2 regions of the Gordonia sp. NPDC057258 genome follow, and region 2 is predicted to be linked to the other one. Evidence: riboswitches for the same ligand, from Rfam matches in the RefSeq annotation. Region 2 holds a riboswitch; the other holds the start of a gene.
The links. Region 2 has a riboswitch for S-adenosylmethionine ahead of ACFUEJ_RS11615 (bifunctional o-acetylhomoserine/o-acetylserine sulfhydrylase). Riboswitches for the same ligand answer to the same signal wherever they lie in the genome.
Positions count from the first base shown of each region.

Region 1: another riboswitch for S-adenosylmethionine. It lies ahead of ACFUEJ_RS04710 (aminotransferase class V-fold PLP-dependent enzyme); the one in region 2 lies ahead of ACFUEJ_RS11615 (bifunctional o-acetylhomoserine/o-acetylserine sulfhydrylase).

Region 1 is NZ_JBHUXZ010000004.1:59,771-67,369, forward strand. It holds gene ACFUEJ_RS04690 (rhodanese-like domain-containing protein) at 1-328, shown strand, start outside; gene ACFUEJ_RS04695 (O-succinylhomoserine sulfhydrylase) at 325-1,542, shown strand; gene ACFUEJ_RS04700 (ERCC4 domain-containing protein) at 1,626-2,570, opposite strand; gene ACFUEJ_RS04705 (isochorismate synthase MenF) at 2,621-3,697, opposite strand; SAM riboswitch class IV at 3,805-3,918, shown strand; gene ACFUEJ_RS04710 (aminotransferase class V-fold PLP-dependent enzyme) at 3,938-4,864, shown strand; gene ACFUEJ_RS04715 (hypothetical protein) at 4,861-5,361, shown strand; gene ACFUEJ_RS04720 (inorganic diphosphatase) at 5,524-6,036, opposite strand; gene dacB (D-alanyl-D-alanine carboxypeptidase/D-alanyl-D-alanine-endopeptidase) at 6,201-7,599, shown strand, end outside.
Region 2 is NZ_JBHUXZ010000013.1:24,425-32,023, forward strand. It holds gene ACFUEJ_RS11605 (Hsp70 family protein) at 1-1,003, shown strand, start outside; gene ACFUEJ_RS11610 (homoserine O-acetyltransferase) at 1,026-2,180, opposite strand; gene ACFUEJ_RS11615 (bifunctional o-acetylhomoserine/o-acetylserine sulfhydrylase) at 2,197-3,531, opposite strand; SAM riboswitch class IV at 3,593-3,713, opposite strand; gene ACFUEJ_RS11620 (cutinase family protein) at 3,981-5,681, shown strand; partial or broken gene ACFUEJ_RS11625 (MFS transporter) at 5,773-7,062, shown strand; gene bfr (bacterioferritin) at 7,141-7,599, opposite strand, start outside.

The sequences.
Region 1 (7,599 bases), on a different contig from region 2:
GCAGGCGGAGTGGTCGTTCGTCGGCGTGCCCGACCTCGAGGTCCTGGGCAAGCGCGCGATCTTCGCCGAGTGGACCACCTTCCCCGAGGGGCGTCGCAACGACGACTTCGTGGCACAGCTGCGTGATTCCGGTGTCTCCGACGACCAGGAGGTCATCTTCATCTGCCGTTCGGGGCACCGGTCGATCGGCGCTGCGGAGGCCGCGACCGCCGACGGTATCGCGAAGGCATACAACGTGATCGACGGGTTCGAAGGCGCCCTCGACGAGAACGACCACCGCGGGACGTCGGGCTGGCGTGCCGAGAACCTGCCGTGGAGGCAATCGTGAGTTCTGATCTGCCCGTCAGTCGTGAACTGCCTGAAGGGCTCTCGGCTGACACGATCGCGGTTCGCGGCGGGCTGGCGCGTTCGGGTTTCCACGAGACGGCCGAGGCGCTCTATCTCACGAGCGGTTACGTCTACGACTCCGCGGAGGCCGCCGAGCGAGCCTTCACCGGCGAGGACGAACGATTCGTCTACTCGCGCTACGGAAATCCGACCGTCGAGATGTTCCAGGAGCGGTTGCGCCGGCTCGAGGGCGCGGAGGCGTGTTTCGCCACCGCGAGCGGCATGGCCGCGGTGTTCGTCGCGCTCGGTGCACTGTTGAAGGCCGGCGACCGTCTCGTCGCCGCCCGCAGCCTGTTCGGTTCCTGCTTCGTGGTCTGCAACGAGATCCTCCCGCGCTGGGGGATCGAGACCGAGTTCGTCGACGGTGAAGACCTCGAGCAGTGGGAGCGGGCCCTGTCCAAGCCCACCGACGCGGTGTTCTTCGAGACACCGTCGAACCCGATGCAGAGCCTCGTCGACGTCGTGAAGGTGTCCGAGATGGCGCACGCCGCGGGCGCACAGGTGGTGCTGGACAACGTCTTCGCCACCCCGCTGCTGCAGCGGGGTCTCGAACTCGGCGCCGACGTCATCGTCTACTCGGGCACCAAACACATCGACGGCCAGGGGCGCGTCATGGGTGGCGCGGTACTCGGGACCAAGGAGTACGTCGACGGTCCGGTGCAGCAACTCATGCGACACACCGGTCCGGCACTCAGTCCGTTCAACGCCTGGACCCTCGTGAAGGGGCTGGAGACGATGCGTCTGCGCGTCGACGCCTCGGTGTCGTCGGCGCTGCGGATCGCCGAGTTCCTCGAGAGCGATCCGCGCGTGCGCTGGGTCAAATACCCCTTCCTGCAGTCACACCCGCAGTACGACTTGGCGAAGTCGCAGATGTCCGGCGGCGGCACGGTGGTGACCTTCGAGCTCAACGACCACGACGGCATCGACGGCAAGAAGCGCGCCTTCGAGGTCCTCAACGGCCTGCGGATCGTCGACATCTCCAACAATCTCGGAGATTCGAAGTCGCTGATCACGCATCCGGCGACCACCACTCATCGTGCGATGGGTCCCGAGGGACGCGCGGCGATCGGTCTGAGTGACTCGGTGGTGCGGCTGTCGGTCGGCCTCGAAGGGGTCGACGACCTGTTGGGCGACCTGGACCACGCGCTGGGGTGAGGGTAAGCGCTGACGTATTCCGTTGCGGCACAGCGCGAATCCGCCTCGGTGAGCGGGGCCGAGTCCCCGGAGGGTGGTGCCATTCAGTCGTTCCGGCGATCCCAGGCCGCTCGCACCGTACTCGGGATCCGTCCCTTGGAGGGCACCTCGATCCCTTGGGCGCGAGCCCACGCCCTGATCTCCGACGGTGTCGCCGGTGGACCGTGCAGGCCCTGCACGATGGGCTCGCTGCCGACGGTGAGCCGCCATTCGTGTAGCGCGGCACCGAGCCAGCGGTAGGTCCATTCCTCGGCGAGTTTGCGGTTGTCGCAAAAGACGATCGGCACGGTCGGAAACCGGACCTGCGCCTCGGCGACTGCCTCGGCCAGCGCGGCGCCGCTGACGTATTCGCGCGTGAACACCTTGCTGTATGAGGCTTCGACGACCACCGCGGCGCGTCGGAGTCCCGCGAGACCTGCCAACTGGTAGGTGAGAGTTCCCTTCATGAGACCGTTGCCGAGGTCGTCGATCGACTTGCGTTCGACGGCGGCGACCACCTGGTCGTCCTCGACGATCGCGTAATCGCCGGCATCGAGGCGGTGTCGAGTGGTGGTCGCCTGTTGATGACCGAAGGAGTAGGCGTACTTCTCGCCTGTGTCGACGACGATCTCGAGCGCCTGGCCGTGTGCCCGAGCCTTGGGAAGCGTGACGTTTGGACGCGCCTGCTTGGTGGTTTTGCGCGTCTGCCAGAAGATCATCTCGCGTCCGCGAGCCCGCGTGACGACGAACTGTGACCGATTCTCGCGAGCGCGGTCGAGCACCAGATCGATCGCCGCCCCGCGCCGCGTCACCGACCGAACCGGAAGACGTTCGACGATCTGCGGTGTGGTCGGCCATTCGTCGGCGCGATGACAATAGACCTTGCTGGTTCGCGGCCAGGTCTCCCTCACCTTCAAGACGATCCCGTCACTGCCGAGCGGAATCCGGACCAGAAAGGGCAGTGAGGAGCCCTGTTCCGGATTTCGGGCGATGATCAGGTCGTCGGGCATCATCGACGAGCGTAACGGGCGAAGATCGCGCGCGTCCGCAATTGATCCGCTCAGTCGAGTGCGGCGATGCCCAACGCGTTCAGGACCGTCCGCAGCTTGAACGCCGTCTCCTCGAGTTCGCCCTGCGGGTCGGAGTGTTCGACGATACCGCCGCCGGCCCACGTCCGGAGGCTGCGACGATCGGCCTCGAGTTCGAGGCACCGGATGGTGACCATCCACTCCCCGTCGCCGGCGGCGTCGCACCAGCCGACCGCCCCCGCATAGAAGCCGCGCTCACCCTCGACCTCGCGGATGATCTGCGCAGCAACATCACTCGGCGTGCCGCAGACCGCCGGGGTGGGGCCGAGCAGGAGTGCGAGATCGAGCGCAGTGGTCGCCGGGTCCCGAAGCCGCGCGCGGATCGGGGTGGCCAGATGCCAGACCTCCCCGGTCGACTGCAATTGCGGGGTCGACGGCGCGTCGACGTCGTCGCAGAGGTGTCCCAGCCGGTCTCGCAGGTGGTCGACGACGAAGGCGTGCTCGGCGAGATCCTTCGCCGAGGAGAACAATCCGTCGGCAGCGGCGCGGTCGACGACCGGGTCGGGTGACCGCGGCGCCGATCCCGCGTACGGGTGGCAGGTGACGACGGAACCCGACTTGCGCAGCAGCACTTCGGGACTCGCGCCCAACAGCCACGAACCCGAGCCGGTGGCCGCGCCGAGATCGACACCGAATGCGTTGTGTCCGGCATTGCCGCCCGCCAGTGCGTCGAGGAGTTGCAGAGGCTCGACCTCGGCGTCGAGCACGATGTCGACGCTGCGGGCGAGTACGACCTTGCCGACGTCGCCGGCGACGATCCGCTTCACCGCGTGTGCGACACGTTCGCGGTGCTCGTCGGCCGTGGGGTGCAGGGTCGTCGACACCGGGGTGCGCGTCAGCGGTGGTGTGCCTGCCAGCGGCGCCGCGTCGACGTGCAGGACTTCGGGCACCACCAGCGCGGCGGGCTCGGCGAGGTCGAAGGGGATCGCGCCGGTCAGACCGTCGACGGTCCCGGCGCGCAGGGCGGCCGAGGCGGCGTCGACGTCGGTGAACGCACGGACCGCGCCCATGCCCCGCACGGTGCCGTGCGGGCGGGACAACACGAACACATCAGTCGCTGACACCCCTGACACGCTACAGGTAAGTGTGCCCTAACTTCCGATCACGTTGAGTGAAAATTGACACGTCCGCGCGAGATCGACGACCCTTGGTCGTAGGTCATGAGTGCCAGTGACAAGCCCCGGCTCGCTGGTCGGCAACCCTCCTTCGCGGTGGGGTGCTCCGGGTGACGACCCGGCCGCGTACCGACCGGACGCGGCAAGCGCGAATTGTCTGAGGAGTTTCCTGCCGTGACCGCTGTCCTGTCCGCACCCGCCGGTCGCCTGTCGCCCGCAGTCGACGTCCGCTTCGACGCCGCCCGGGAATCGGTGCGGCAGTTCGTCCGTGCGCGGGTCGACGACACCGTCGTCTTCACCCGCGATGCCGCCGTTGCCCTCGACCTCGCGGCGCGCATCACTCCTGGCGACGTCGTCGTCCTCGACATCGGGCAGGGCGCCGACCTGCTGCGGTGGTGCGCACCACGGCAGGGGCGCGACCGGGCGCGGTTCGTCCCGGCCTGCGAGACCATCGAGGACACCTTGGTCGCGCTGGAGACCGAGCTCGCCTCGGCGCCGGCATCGTTCCTGGTCGTGACCGCGGTATCGGACATCACCGGCGAGGTGCTGCCGATCGGCCGGCTCGCCTCGCTCGCGCACCGGTCCGGGGCCCGCATCCTGGTCGACGCCGCGCAACTCGTCGGGCACCGGCCCGTCTCCGTCGTCAGCCACGGCATCGACTACCTGGCGTTCGGTGAACCAGGTCGTAGGACGGATGGCGCCGGCGTTCTCATCGGTCGTCGTGACTGGTTCGACGCCGCCGATGTCGATGCCTCGCCGGACGCCGACGGCGTTCCCGGGGCGATCGCGGTCGCCGAGGCGTGTCGGGTGCTCGCCGATCTCGGACCCGAGACGATCGGCCTGCATGAACGCCGCCTCGCCGAACGTCTCGACGCCGGCCTGGCCGCGATCGGCAGCTTCACGCCGCTGCGGATCTTCACCGATTCCACCGACCGCGCGGGAGTCGCGGGCTACACCGTCGACGGCCTCGCACCGCCGGCCGACACGGTGCGCGCGAGTTTCGGAGCGGGCACCACCGTCGACGACATCGACCGGATTCTCGATGCATTCCGGGCGCGAACCGAACAGACCGACCGAACTCGACCAGGGGTGAATAGATGACCATCGAACTCGACGCACGTGCTGACCGCGGCACCGTGATCGCCGCACAGACTGCCACCCCGACGGCCCCGATCAGCATCGGACGTCCGGGATTCCAGATCGCGCTCGCGGGAGACGATCTCGCACAGACGTTTCCGATCGTCGTGCGGCGGGAGACCCTCCGCGAGGCGCAGCGCGCCCGCTCCCTGCTCCGGGCCGGCAGCCACGATCAGGCCAATTTCGTGGTCGCACTCGAGGTGGAGGTGGCCGTCGCGCCGGACGCCGCGTCGGCGCGCACGGCCGCTGCTGCGGCGGTGAACGCGTCGTCGGAGACGGGCTCGGGGACCATCCGCTACATCGGGACGACACACGGACTGATCACGCTGGTCCGCGACATCTACGCAGCCGAGGTCGCCGACGCCGTGATCCTCATCCCGATCGACGGCGCGGCCACCGAACGCCGCATCCGCGAACAGATCCTGCCGGTGCTCGCCGAGCAGCGGTACCGCGTGGCCTGACCCACTGCTGGTTGAGCCGGCACCGAGCGTAGCCGCCGGGCCGAGCAAGCGACGAAGGAGCGCGTGGAGGTCGAGGCGCCGAGTCGAAGCCACCTGGTGACCAGACAAGACCGCCGACACCATCTCGGATGATGGTGCCGGCGGTCTCGTGTGTGGGAGAGATCAGCCGCGCGAGGGCTCGTTGGCCGCGTCGGGGTGCGCAGCGAGGCGATCGATGGCCTCCTGTGCGATCTTCTCGGCCTGGTCGCGGCCGACCCATCCGCCCGGGTCGACCTCCTTGCCCGGCTCGAGGTCCTTGTAGTGCTCGAAGAAGTGGGCGATGGGTCCCAGCTCGTATTCGGACACGTCGGAGATGTCCTTGATGTGGTCCCAGCGCACGTCCTTGGCGGGGACGCAGAGCAGCTTGTCGTCGCCACCGGCCTCGTCGGTCATGGTGTACATGCCGACGACCCGTGCGCGCACGATGATGCCGGGGAACACCGACTCGGGGAGCAGGACCATCGCGTCGAGCGGGTCGCCGTCCTCACCGAGGGTGCCGTCGATGTAGCCGTAGTCGGCCGGGTAGCCCATCGAGGTGTACAGGTAGCGGTCGAGGTAGACCTTGCCCGTCTCGTGGTCGACCTCGTACTTGTTGCGGCCACCTTTGGGGATCTCGATGGTCACATCGAATTCCACAGTTCCTCCTGGCAGTCTTGATCGGGGATGCCGCGTCGGGCCGAAACGCCCGCACGCTGCCCCAACGATACTGTTGGTCCGGCGACCTCGATGTTCGTACCCCTCGTTGTGCGTATGTCCGGGCCGTTCCATCGACCGTCAACCGCGAGAGACCCGGAGGCTTTGTGGGCGCATCCACCCGAAACGGCGGTCGTTCCGGTCGGAGACTTCTGTGGTGGACGATCACCGCGGTGGTGATCCTGGCCCTCGTCGCGACGGCCTCGGTGGTCATCGCGCTCCGGCTCGACCGGGAACCCGAACTGCCGCCGGGGGTTCCCCCGCAGCCCGCCGCGATCGCCGTCGACCCCCGGATCGACCCGGTGGTCGCCTCCGCGCCGGAGCCCACGCCGAGCGGTGTGTCGCGGGCCATCGCGCCGGCACTGCGGGATCCGGCGCTCGGCGAACTCACCGGCATGATCAGCGACTCGCTGACCGGCACCGTCCTGTGGACCAGCAACCCCGAGCGTCCGCGGATCCCCGCGTCGAACGCCAAGATCCTGACCGCGGCTGCCGTGCTCGAAGCCGTGCCGCACGATCAGCGACTGACCACGACGGTGGTGGCCGGCAGCAACGGGCAGATCATCCTCCGAGGTGCGGGTGACCCGACCCTGTCCGCACAGCCCGCCGGCACCGACACCTTCTACACCGACCCCGGTCGCATCGCCGACCTGGCGCGGCAGATCGAGGACACCGAGATCCCGGTGACGTCGGTGGCCGTCGACCTGCGCGCGTTCTCGGGTCCGACGATGGACACCACCTGGGACCGCCGGGACATCCAGGGTGGCGACATCGCGCCGATCGAATCGCTGATGGTCGACGGCGCCCGGCTCGAACCGCTCGACGAGTACTCGCCGCGCACCGCGGCCCCGGGCATCATGGCCGGCGAGGCGCTGGCCGCGGCTCTCGGCGTCGAGGGTCCCGTCACGGAGGTGACCGGTTCCGGCGCACCCGCATCCGGGAACGACCGCGTCATCGCGAAGGTCCAGTCGGCGCCGCTGGTCACCCGGGTCAACGACATGCTGCGCTACAGCGACAACGTGCTCGCGGAGACGCTTGCCATCGAACTGTCGGTGCACCGGGGCGGGCCGCCGACGCACGCCGGCGGCGTCGAGGCGATCGAACAGGTGCTGTCGTCGATGTTCCCGGACCAGTGGGCGGGTACCACCCTGCACGACGCGTCGGGGATCTCGTACGCCAACCGCACCACGCCGGAACTGCTCGACGCCGTGATGACGGCCGCGAGCGGACCCAGCCGGCCGGCGCTGCGCCCGATGCTCGACGGGCTGCCGATCGCCGGTGGCACCGGCACGCTCGCGGACCGGTTCGACGCCCCCGGCAACCCGGGCGCGGGCTGGGCGCGCGCCAAGACCGGAACACTCACCGGGGTCAGTTCGTTGACCGGCATAGTGCAGACAGTCGACGGCCGCGTGCTGTCGTTCGCCCTGATGTCCGGCGGCACCTCGCCGGCGGACGCGCGACCCGCCCTCGACGCCGTGGTGGGTCAACTGAGAGAGTGCGGGTGCC
Region 2 (7,599 bases):
CGCCGAGTCGGTCGTCGCGGTCTCGGCGAACACCGGTCGTGTGGCGCTGTCCGCGACCCAGGTCGAGCAGGCGATCGCGCCGATGATCGGTGATGCGAAAGAGGTGTTCGCCCGCTATGTCGCGGCCGTCAGGTCACGCGGCGTCCGACCGGACGCGGTGGTGTTCATCGGCGGACTCGCCAACCTCCCCGCGGTGCGCGCGATCGCGGCAGAGCATGAGCTCGAGGTCGTGAACCCGACGGCGCCGGAGCTGGTCGTGGCCACCGGCGCAGCCTTGCTGGCCCTCCAGAGTTATTCGGGCGCAGCGCGTCTGGCGTTCATCGGTGGCAAGCCGCAGCGCGAGTGGCTTTCCGCGACCCCGATTGCGGTTGCCGGGGCGGTCATCGCGGCCACGTTGATGACGATCTACGCGGTGAGCTCGTCGTTCGCCGACCGTCCGGCCGTCGAGCCGCAGCCGTCGGTGAGCAGTGTGCCCCCCGCGGCGGCGACCAGCGAGGAGGAGCCGCCGTCCACCCCGCGGTCCACCTCTCAGCCGATCACCCGAATCCCGGCCGAACCCGTCGAGCCCACCGTCGTCACTCCCGTTCCGACGCAACGGCCCGCGCCCGAGACCGGCTGGAACGACCCGCCGGCATGGGCGACGACGGAGTTGCCGCCGACGCGGCCGTCCACGAGTACCAGCACCCGCACTCTCTCGCCGTTCCCGTGGCCGGACCTGACCTTCCCGCCCGGTTCGACACCGACGATCCCGCCGGACCTGCTGCCCCCGGGTATGCGTCCGCCGAGTGTGGCGCCCACTCCGCCGCCGCCCACGTACTCGACGTCGACGTTGCGCTCCGCGCCCAGCGGCCCGCCGCGGCCGAGCAGCACCCGCGCCACCGGGTCGACTGAGATTCCGGGTGTACCCGAACCGGGGAAATCCGTTGACGGGGAGTCGGGCTCACCGGTGACCCCGGTACCTCGGTCCGGCAGCCCGGTCCCGTCGGTGCCGGCGCCGCGCTGACGGGACGCCGCCGACAGGTCCGTCAGGCGTCGCGACGCGCGAGTTCGACCGTGCGCTTGAGTAGATCGCTGATGGCATCGAATTCGGTCAGGAATCCGTCGTGGCCGGTCTCGGAGTTGACGACCTGGAGTCCGCCGACGCAGTTGCCCAGTTCGTCGGCGAGTTCGACCTGTAGCCGGATCGGGTAGAGACGATCGGAGTCGATCCCCCCGACGATCACCGGAACGCGGCAATTGTTGAGCGCCTTGGCGACTCCGCCGCGACCACGGCCGACGTCGTGGTGGTTGAGGACCTCGGTGAGGACGACGTAGCTGGCCGGGTCGAAGCGGGACATCAGCTTCGACGCCTGGTGGTCGAGATAGCTCTGCACCGCGTAGCGCCCGCCGGTCAGGGGATTCTCGTCGCCCTGGGCGTCGTTGCCGAAGCGGGAGTCGAGCTCCGGCTCGCTGCGGTACATGAGATGGGCGATCCGACGCGCGATCCCCATGCCCTGCAACGGAATCCGGCCGGTGCCGTGGTAGTCGCCGCCGCACCAGTCCGGGTCGGCCTTGATCGCGGCGATCTGTGCGGACTGGATACCGATCTGATCCGCGGTCGCGCGGGCGCCGACGGCGAGCACGAGGGCGCTGCGGACGCGGTCGGGGTACTCGATGGCCCACTCGAGCGCGCGGGCGCCGCCCATCGAACCGCCGAGAACCGCACCGACGCTGCGGATTCCGAGGCGGTCCAGCAGTGCCACCTCGGCGCGGACCTGGTCGAGCACGGTGATCTGCGGGAAGCGTGAGCCCCAGGGCCGACCGTCGGGGGCGATGGAGCCCGGACCCGTAGAGCCCTTGCATCCGCCCAGGACGTTGGCGGAGATGACGCACCATTCGTCGGTGTCGATGGCCTGTCCCGGGCCGATCAGCCCGTCCCACCATCCGGCCGAGTCGTGGTCGGCGTCGGCGGGTCCGGTGACGTGCGAGTCGCCGGTCAGTGCGTGGAGCGTGAGGATGACGTTGTCGCGGGACGGCGACAACGTCCCCCAGCGCTGGAACGCCAGGGTGACGTCGTCGATCCGTGCTCCGCTGTCGAGAGGCAACGAGCCGATGGGGATGCCGACGAGTTCCCCGTCCGGGAGGGTCTCCCAGTCGGGCTGATCAGATGCTGTCGCATTCAGGTCGATACTCACCGACAAAGCTGCCTCACCTGTTTCACTTGGCCGCCGCGAATCCCTGTTCGAGATCGGCCAAGATGTCGTCGATTCCCTCGATGCCCACGGCGAGCCGGACCAGTCCCGGGGCCACGCCCGCGGCGAGCTGCTCCTCGGGGGTGAGCTGGCTGTGGGTGGTCGAGGCGGGGTGGATGACCAGCGACCGCACATCGCCGATGTTGGCGACGTGGCTGTGCAGGCTGAGCGCGTCCACGAACTTCTTGCCGGCGTCCACTCCGCCCTGGATCTCGAAGGCGATGATCGCACCCTGACCCTTCGGGGCCAGTTCCTGACCGCGCTTGTACCAGGGCGAGGACTCCAGGCCCGCGTACGCCACGGACTCGACCTGCGGGTGTGCCTCGAGGAAGGCGGCGACCTTCTGCGCGTTGGCGACGTGGCGCTCGATGCGCAGACTCAGCGTCTCCAGGCCCTGTGCCAGAAGGAACGCGTTGAACGGGGAGATCGCCGCGCCGGTGTCGCGCAACCACTGCACGCGTGCCTTGAGTGCGAAGGCGGGCGCGCCCAGGTCGGCGAAGACGGCACCGTGGTAGCTCGGGTCCGGCGTGGTGAAACCGGGGAACAGGTCCTTCCCGTCGCGCTGGACCCGCCAGTCGAAGGTGCCGCCGTCGACGATGACGCCGCCGATCGCGGTGCCGTGACCGCCGATGTACTTCGTCGCCGAGTGCACGACGATGTCGGCGCCGTGGGCCAGCGGGCTGATCAGGTAGGGGGTGGCGACGGTGTTGTCGATGATGAGGGGTACGCCGTTGCGGTGCGCGACCTCCGCGATCCCCGAGATGTCGAGGATCTCGTTGTTGGGGTTGGAGATCGACTCACCGAAGAACGCGCGGGTGTTGTCCTTGACGGCGGCCTGCCACGACGCCGGGTCCTCGGGGTCCTCGACGAAGCTCACCTCGACCCCGAGCTTGGGCAGTGTGTAGTGGAAGAGGTTGTACGTGCCGCCGTAGAGGCGGGGGCTGGACACCACGTGCCTGCCGGTCTCGACGGCGTTGAGGATCGCGTAGGTCTCGGCGGCCTGTCCCGATGCGACGAGCAGCGCGGCGACGCCGCCCTCGAGCGCGGCGATCCGCTGCTCGACGGCATCCTGCGTGGGATTCATGATGCGCGTGTAGATGTTGCCCGGTTCGGCGAGACCGAAGAGATTGGCTGCGTGCTGGGTGTCGTTGAAGACATACGACGTCGTCTGGTAGATCGGCAGCGCACGGGCATTGGTCACCGCGTCCGCGGACTGCCCGACGTGGATCTGCTTCGTCTCGAAGCTCCAGTTCTCGCTGGGATCGTTGCTGTCGAGGGTGCCGTCAGGGACATCAGACATGGCGATTCATCACTTTCTACGGTCGGCAGGGCAACTCGACCCTGTTGGGGTCCGACCTTCGGACCCGCGCTTGCCGGGGATCGCCACTGCGATCCCGCAACCCGGTCATCACCCGGAGCACCCCACCGCGGAAGGAGGGTTGCCGATCAGCCAGCCGGGGCTTCGCGCTGATACTCATGACCTGGCGACAAGGATATAACACGGATGTGAGGGCCCGAGAACCGTCCCGGTCAGGCCGCGCCCAACCCTTGAGAAGTGCACCGGAAGGGTGCCGGTGGCTGTCCTCCGACCGAGTGAAATCGGGTGTGTTCAGATACAAAACAGCTGGTCAAGGTAGTTAGCGACGCTCAGCGTGCTGTCGATTCCGCAATCGCGGATCTACTGTTCGACCAGCCCCGGCTGCACCGGAATGCTCCGCTCAGGTGGTCCGGGTTCGCACAGGAGCGCTCATGGCCGTGATGGCTCATCTCCGGACCCGACGGGTCGCTCTGTTGGTCGCCTGGATGTCGACGATGTCGACCCTCGCCGCATTCGGCTTCACGGGGGTGGCGGCGGCGACAGCCGGCGGCCCCTCGTGCAGCGGTGCCGTCGTGGTGGTCGGGGGGACCGTCGACGCTGAGTCGCTATTGCTCGAGGGCGTCAAGGAGCGGTACCGCAAGCAGGACTATGAGGTGATCAACGCTCCCTACCCGGCAACCATATGGCCGCTCGGAGCGACGGGGTACGACCGCAGCACCGAACAGGGAATCGCATCGACGGCGTCGGCGATCTCGTCGTATCGAGAAGCGTGCGGGTCCGAGGCGCCGGTGGTGGTGACGGGCTATTCGCAAGGGGCGCGCATCGCTGGAGACGTGCTCGCCGGTATCGGCAACGGCCGGAAGTTCGATGTCGCGAACACGCCCGACGATCCCAGCGACGACGTCGTGATCTCCGACGTCGGGGTGTCGGGCGAGCTGTATTCGGATCCGCGGCAGGCCGGTGACAAGACCGGGCGAGGTATCGAGTTGTCGCTGATCGGGATCATCCCGGGTCTGACCATGTCGGGGTCGCGTGGTGCCGACAGTACGGACGCCGGCTTCGGGACGGTCAATGACCGGGTCGTGTCGGTGTGCATCGAGGGCGACCCGATCTGCGATCTGCCCGATCCCGTCTACGACCCGATCGGCGCCATCGACGGCATCCTCGGCTACCAGGTCAAACATTTCCTGTATCCCGAGCAGATGTCGGGTAACCCTCTGGTGTCGGGATACACGTGGACGAATCGCCCGGTTGATTGTGCGGACGGCGTCTGCATGGTCGGCGCGAGCTCGGCGTTCGCCGAGCTCGTCCAGGGCTGGGCTCGTGACCTCGGCTACCGGGGCACCATCGGCGATTTCCTGTCGGATCGCCCGACCATCGGGCTTCCGTTCGGCATCGAACTGGCGAATCTGCAGCCGGTGGTCCGGCTGGTGCAGGGCTTGCTGCCGCCACTCCCACGTCTCGGGTACGGCGCATACCTACCCGACATCTTCGTCTTCGAGGACATCCTGCAGGGCATCGTCACCGCGACACCGGCTCGGTTCGTGCGCGGTGTCAGCGCCCTGGCTGCCAGCGTGCGCAGCATCGTCCTGCTGCCGGTCAATTTCGTCCGGTACTGGGCGGGCGCGATCATCGGGCCGGTGGCGTCGGAGGGCGGCGCCGTCTCGATTCTCGCGGCGGACACGTCGCACCTGCGATCGTCCACGTTCGCGCGACTGGCGGCCGTACCCGACGAGTCCGTGGGGCCGGTCCGCGCTGAAGAAGTGGGCGGGTCCGGCCCCTCGTCCGAGCCGTCGGCGGCCCGGGCTGCCGAACCGGATGCCACCGACCCGTCACCGGCCGGGCAGCCCCCGGTGGGCGACACGACCGACACGTCGTCGGGGGCCGACACGGGCGACGATGCCGAGACCGATACGCCCGACGCGGACCCCGCGCCTGCCCCGCCTCGAGACGACGACTCGCCGGCCGTCACCGATCCCTCGGGAAGCGATGTCGAGACGTCTGGAACCGACGGTCACGGGGGAGAGGACGGCGAGAGGGCCGGCTCGTCCGACACGGCTTCGGATCCGGACGGGCCCTCCCCAGACCCGTCCGAGCCCGACAGCGATGGGGGCTCCGAAGCCGGCGACTGACACCCCGCGCGATGCTCAGGACACTGCGCTTGTGAATGAACTCACCACCGGCTGAGGAATCAGCGCTGACGGGCGCGGGTTGGCATCAACCGTGCCTGATGCTCTCTCGACGACCGAAGCCCCGGCCGACCCTTCACTGACGGGTCCGTCCACCGCCGGGGAAGTCCGCAGCCCCGCGCGGGCCGAATCGGCCGAGGTGTCCCGCCGGGTGCGTCGGTGGACGATCCTCGCCCTTGCGCTGGGTGGATTCGGGATCGGGACGACCGAGTTCGTCGCCATGGGCCTCCTGCCCAACATCGCCGGATCGCTCGGTGTCTCGGAGCCGACTGCCGGACATGTCATCTCGGCCTACGCGATGGGTGTGGTGGTGGGTGCGCCGCTGATCGCGGCGCTCACCGCGCGGATGTCCCGTCGGACGCTTCTGATCGGCTTGATGGTGGCGTTCACGGTCGGCAACCTCGCGACCGTCCTCGCGCCGGATTACGGTCTGCTGCTGGTGGCGAGGTTCGTCGCCGGCCTCCCGCATGGCGCCTACTTCGGGGTCGCGGCTCTGGTCGCCGCTCATCTGGCCGGCCCGCGCAACCGTGGCAAGGCCGTGGGATAGGTGATGCTCGGTCTGTCCGTCGCGAACGTCCTCGGCGTACCGGCGGCCGCCTGGCTCGGCGAGACGTTCGGCTGGCGGTCCGCGTTCGCGATCGTGGTCGTGATCGGAATCGCCACCGTCGTCGCGCTGATCCGGGTGCTTCCCACGCTCACCGGGATGAAGACCACCGACCCGCTCACCGAGCTCGGTGCACTCAAGCGGTCCCAGGTCTGGTTCACACTGGTCATCGGAACCGTCGGGTTCGGTGGGATGTTCGCGTTCTACACGTATCTCAACTCCGCGCTGACCACCGACACCGGGCTGTCGGTGTCGGTCGTGCCGTTCGCCCTGATGTTGTACGGACTGGGAATGGTGACCGGCAACTTCGTCGGCGGTTATGTCGCCGACCGCAGCGTGGCGGTGGCGATCCTCGGCGGACTCACCGCCACCGCACTCTCCCTCGGCGCTTTTGCGGTGCTGGCCGAGAATGCTTGGGCAGCGTTGATCCTCACCTACCTCGTGGCGCTCACGGGATCGATGATGCTACCCGCGCTGCAGACCAGGCTGATGGATGTGGCGGCCGATGCACAGACTCTGGCCGCGGCCCTGAACCATTCCGCGCTCAACATCGCCAACGCGGCCGGAGCGCTGCTCGGTGGCGTGGTGGTCAGTGCCGGCTACGGATATCTGGCGCCGTCGGTGGTCGGGGTGATGCTCGCGGTGGCGGGTATCGCGGTCACCGTCGTGGCCCTCGCGACCGCGCGGCGCCAGGCGCGGCACCAGCCCGTCGGGTCCTGAACGAGCGCGGCCGTCCTACCTACGACGAGGGCCGACCGGATGAGTCCGGTCGGCCCTCGTGTCGTCGAGTCGGTGCAATCAGCCGTTCGTGGGCGGTGTGGCGATGGTCTTCGACAGGTAGAGCTGCTCGCCGAGCTTGTTGATCAGCTCGAGTTGCGTCTCGAGATAGTCGATGTGTTCCTCTTCGTCGGCGAGGATCTGCTCCAAGAGGTTGGCGCTGGTGATGTCGCCCTTGGACCGGCACATCGCGATTCCGGGGCGGAGTCGTTCCACCACCTCGACCTCGATCGACATGTCCGACTCGAACTGCTCCCGGATCGACTGCCCGATGCGCAGCGGCAGCAGGCGCTGATAGTTGGGCAGGGCGTCGAGGAACAGGATGCGATCGGTCAGGACCTCGGCGTGAGTCATCTCCTCGATCGACTCGGCCCGTGTCTTCGCGGCGATCTCGGTGAGACCCCAGCTCTGCTGCATCTTCGCGTGCAGGAAGTACTGGTTGATCGCGGTCAGCTCACTCGTGAGCTGTTCGTTGAGCAG